DNA from 2 places in the Mycobacterium jinjuense genome. Region 1 is predicted to be linked to the other one. Evidence: predicted binding sites of a transcription regulator. Region 1 holds the regulator's gene; the other holds the start of a gene.
What was found. The regulator HspR, encoded in region 1, represses chaperone genes until heat shock. The targets are predictions, from matches to a motif close to ANNTGAGTNNNNNNNACTCANNT.
Positions count from the first base shown of each region.

Region 2: a site for HspR is predicted at 1,254-1,276, ahead of lon (endopeptidase La). Genes of this name have one in related genera too.

Region 1 covers NZ_CP142362.1:1,945,378-1,947,778, forward strand. Annotated here, with positions in the region: gene QGN32_RS09630 (aldose 1-epimerase) at 1-668, shown strand, start outside; gene QGN32_RS09635 (heat shock protein transcriptional repressor HspR) at 665-1,051, opposite strand; gene dnaJ (molecular chaperone DnaJ) at 1,051-2,229, opposite strand; gene grpE (nucleotide exchange factor GrpE) at 2,380-2,401, opposite strand, start outside.
Region 2 covers NZ_CP142362.1:5,005,899-5,008,299, forward strand. Annotated here, with positions in the region: gene QGN32_RS23785 (esterase family protein) at 77-1,081, shown strand; gene lon (endopeptidase La) at 1,289-2,401, shown strand, end outside.

The DNA.
Region 1 (2,401 bases):
TCACCCTGGTCCCCGGAGCGGGCGGTGTGCGGACCGACGAAAACGGCGCGCCGATCCACGGCGTGCTCGCCGCCTACCCCGGCTGGGAGGTCAGCGCACGGACGGACAACAGCCTGACCGCCGTGCTCGACTACGGTCGCGACGCACAACTTCTCGCGTCGTTTCCGTTCCCGCACTTGCTGACCCAGCATGTGACCCTCGCCGCCCGAACGCTCACCGTCGAGACCACGGTCGCGCCCACCTCACCGGTGTCCGTGCCGCTGTGCTTCGGCTACCATCCCTATCTGAAGATCCCCGGGGTCCCCCGCGAGGAATGGACGTTGAGCACCCCGCCGATGCGGCACCTACCGGTAGACGACAAGGGCATCCCCACCGGCGCTCACGAGCCGTGGCCGGGCGGGGCCGAGCAACTGAAGACCACCGCATACGACGACGGCTTCGACCGGGTACCCGCGGGGGCGGTGTTCACCCTCGCCGCTGGTGAACGCCGCATCGGCGTGACATTCGGAAGTGGCTATCCCGCAGCGCAACTCTTCGCACCCACCGACGACGACCTGATGGCCATCGAGCCGATGGCCGCCCCCACCGACGCGTTGCGAAGGGGCGGATACCGAAAAGCGGCCGCCGGCAGGCCGGAGACCGCTCGGTTCTCTATCACGGTGGTCTAGCGCTTGGTTCGCGGCTGCCAGACCACGACAGCGGTGCTCTTCGGCATCACGGCGAGATCGCGGCGCGGTGCTCCGCGCAGCGCGTCCACTTCCTCGCTGAGCTCACGTACCCGCGCCTGGAGCGCCTCGACCTGGTTGGTCAGCTCGATGATGCGCTTGATGCCCGCGAGGTTGACGCCTTCGTCCTGGCTCAGCCGTTGCACCTCACGGAGCAGATCGACGTCGTGCTGCGAGTAGCGCCTGCCGCCTCCCGAAGTGCGTTGCGGGCGCACCAGACCGAGCCGGTCGTAGGTGCGCAGTGTCTGCGCGTGCATGCCGGCCAACTCTGCGGCGACCGAGATCAGGAAGGTGCGGGCCTCGCCGTTGGGCCGTTTCGCTGCCATCACGCACCTGCCCATCCGGCCCGCGGATCGAAGCCGCTGGCCCGCTCGGCCTTCGCATAGGCTTCCAGCGCCTCGTTGGCCTCACCCTCCAGGTTCGGCGGAACCGCCACCTTGACGGTCACCAGCAGATCGCCATGTCCGCCCGAGCGTTTCGGCACCCCGCGTCCGCGCACGCGCAGAATCCGCCCGTCCGACGTGCCCCTGGGCACCCGCACGCCGACCTTTCCTTCCAGCGTAGGCACCGAAAGCGTTGTTCCCAATGCCAATTCATGGAAGCTGACGGGGACGGTGACGGTCAGATCATCGCCGTCCCGTCCGAAGACCTTGTCCGGCCTTACGTGAACGGTGACGTACAGATCGCCCGACGGTGCCCCGCGTAGACCCGCTTCGCCCTGGCCGGCCAACCGGATCCGCTGGCCGTCCTCGACGCCCGGCGGGATCCGCACGTTGATCGTGCGTGTTCGCGTGGTCACGCCCGTGCCCTTGCACTCTTGGCAGGGGTGCTCGATGATCGACCCGCTGCCGCGGCATTCGGTGCACGGCTCGGAGAATCCGAACGCGCCCTGGTTGCGGTTGATCACACCGGACCCGTTGCAGTTCGGGCAGACCTTCGGGCTGGTGCCGGGGCGCGCTCCGCTGCCATGACAATTCGTGCACGGCGCGGGACTGGTGAGCCGCAACGGCATCGCCACGCCCTTGGTGGCCTCGAGGAACGACAACTCGGCCTCGGTCTCGAGGTCGTTGCCGCGGCGCGGCCTGCTGGGCCGCGGCTGCTGAGCGCCGCGTCCGAAGAGTCCGCCGAACAGATCGCCGATGTTGGCGCCGCCGGTTTGCCCGGCCGCGTCGAAGAGGTCGTTCAGATTGAACTCGGCCCCATCGCCGCCGCCGAATCCGCCGAAGCCCCCGCCACCGCCGAACCGGCCGCGGCCGAAACCGCCGTTGGCGAACAAGCGCCGGGTCTCGTCGTACTCCTTGCGCTTGGCCGGATCGGTGAGCACCTCTTTGGCCTCGGACACGGCCTTGTACCGCTCTTCGGCCGCCGAGTTGCCCGGGTTGCGGTCGGGGTGGTTCTCCGCGAGCAGCTTTCGCGCCGCCCGCTTGATGTCCTGTTCGCTGGCGTCGGAGGAGACGCCGAGTTCCTTGTAGAAGTCCTTCTCGACCCATTCACGCTGAGCCATACCGCGCCACCTCCTTCCGCTCTTGTAGGTTTATCGCAGTCTCATTCCGATTTTGACGGTTGCCGACGAATCGTGTCGCATTCGGTGCTCCCGCCGACTCGAAGGTGGCGCGGAAGCCGCAGTTCTCGGTCATTCCGCGCCACCTCCGCATCACTCGGCTTCCGCGGCCGGC
Region 2 (2,401 bases), 2.0 Mb from region 1:
GCGGCCGTGTTTCATTACGCAGGCAAAGCAACGGCAATTGCTTGTGGAAGCGATGAAAGGTGGGTTGGTTGCCGTTATGAACATCTTGGAGAGGTGCCGAGGTACCGGTACAAAACTGTTGCGCCGAATGGCGGTGGCCGCCTTGACAGTCGCGGCGCTGCCCGGGCTGATCGGCTTCGCCGGGGGTTCGGCGACCGCGGGGGCGTTCTCCCGCCCGGGGCTGCCCGTCGAGTATCTGGATGTGTTCTCCCCGGCGATGAACCGCAACATCCGAATCCAGTTCCAGGGCGGCGGACCGCACGCCGTCTATCTGCTCGACGGTCTGCGCGCCCAGGACGACTACAACGGCTGGGACATCAACACCCCGGCCTTCGAGTGGTACTACCAGTCCGGGCTGTCGGTCGTCATGCCGGTCGGTGGGCAGTCCAGCTTCTACACCGACTGGTACCAGCCGTCTCGGGGTAACGGCCAGGACTACACGTACAAGTGGGAGACCTTCCTGACCCAGGAACTCCCGGCGTGGCTGGAAGCCAACAAGGGCGTGTCGCAGAACGGCAATGCGGTGGTGGGCATTTCGATGGCGGGCAGCACCGCGCTGACGTACTCGATCTACTACCCGCAAAAGTTCATCTACGCCGCCTCGCTCTCGGGCTTCCTCAACCCCTCCGAGGGGTGGTGGCCGATGCTGATCGGGCTGGCGATGCAGGACGCAGGCGGATACAACGCCGAGAGCATGTGGGGCCCGTCATCGGATCCGGCGTGGAAGCGCAACGACCCGATGATCAACATCAACCAGTTGGTGGCCAACAACACCCGCATCTGGATCTACTGCGGCACCGGTACGCCGTCGGACCTCGATGGCGGTACCGCCGGGCAGAACCTGATGGCAGCGCAGTTCCTGGAGGGGTTCACGCTGCGGACCAACGTCACCTTCAAGGACAGGTACGTCGCCGCGGGTGGCACCAACGGAGTGTTCAACTTCCCGGCTCAGGGCACTCACAGCTGGGGTTACTGGGGTCAGCAGCTCGAGATGATGAAGCCCGACATCCAGCGGGTGCTGGGGGCACAGGCCAGTGCCTAGGAGCGCCGCCTAGATCCACCCACACAGGAAGCCTGCCGTTTGCCCCGAACGGCAGGCTTCCTGCCGTGTGTCGTCCCCCGCGAATGAGAATCCATGGTCGCGAATCGGCGCAGACAGCAACCAGGAACGCTATTTCGCCACGAGGGTGGGGGAACAAATCAGACCGGCTAAAGGTTGAGCGCATCAGACTCACATTTTGGAGGATTGATGGCTGAAGCCAAGACAGTTCCGGTCTTGTTCCTGAGCGGGTCGATCGTGCTGCCCGGAATGGTCCTGCCCATCGAGCTCGACGAGGCCGCGCGCACGGCAGTCGACGCCGCCCAGGCCAGCGAGTCCGGCGAGCTGCTGATCGCGCCGCGGCTCGAGGACCGGTACCCGTCGCACGGTGTGCTGGCCTCGATCGTGCAGATCGGCCGCATGGTCGGCGGACCCGCCGCGGTGGTTCGTGGTGAGAGCCGTGCCCACATCGGTGCCGGCGCCACGGGACCGGGCGCCGCGCTGTGGGTGGAGGTGACCGAGGTCAAAGAGCCAGAGGCGACCGAGGAGACGGTCAAACTCGCCGCGGAATACAAGAAGCTGCTGCTTGCGATGCTGCAGCGGCGCGAAGCGTGGCAGATCATCGACTTCGTCAACCAGCTCTCCGACCCGTCGGCGCTGGCCGACACCGCGGGCTACGCCTCCTATCTCACGCAGGTCCAGAAGCGTCAACTGCTCGAAACGCCGGACGTCGCCGCGCGGTTACGTTCGCTGATCGAGTGGACGGGTGATCAGTTGGCCGAGGTCGAGGTCACCGAGAAGATCGCCGAGGACGTGCGGTCCGGCATGGAGAAACAGCAGAAGGAATTCCTGCTGCGCCAGCAACTGGCCGCGATCCGCAAGGAACTCGGCGAGGACGACGCCGACGGGTCCTCCGACGACTACCGGGCCCGTGTCGAGGCCGCCGACCTGCCCGACAAGGTCCGCGAAGCCGCGCTGCGTGAGGTCGGCAAGCTGGAACGCACCAGCGAGCAGAGCCCCGAGGTCGGCTGGATCCGCACCTGGTTGGACACCGTGCTGGACCTGCCATGGAACGCGCGCACCGAAGACTCCACCGACCTGACGGCCGCGCGGCAGATCCTCGACGCCGACCACCACGGCCTGGAGGACGTCAAGGACCGCATCGTCGAGTACCTGGCCGTGCGGGCCCGGCGAGCCCGGCGCGGTCTGGAGATCGTGGGTGGCCGCGGTTCGGGTGCGGTGATGGTGCTGGCCGGCCCGCCCGGCGTCGGCAAGACGTCGCTGGGCGAGAGCGTGGCGCGGGCGTTGGGCCGCAAGTTCGTT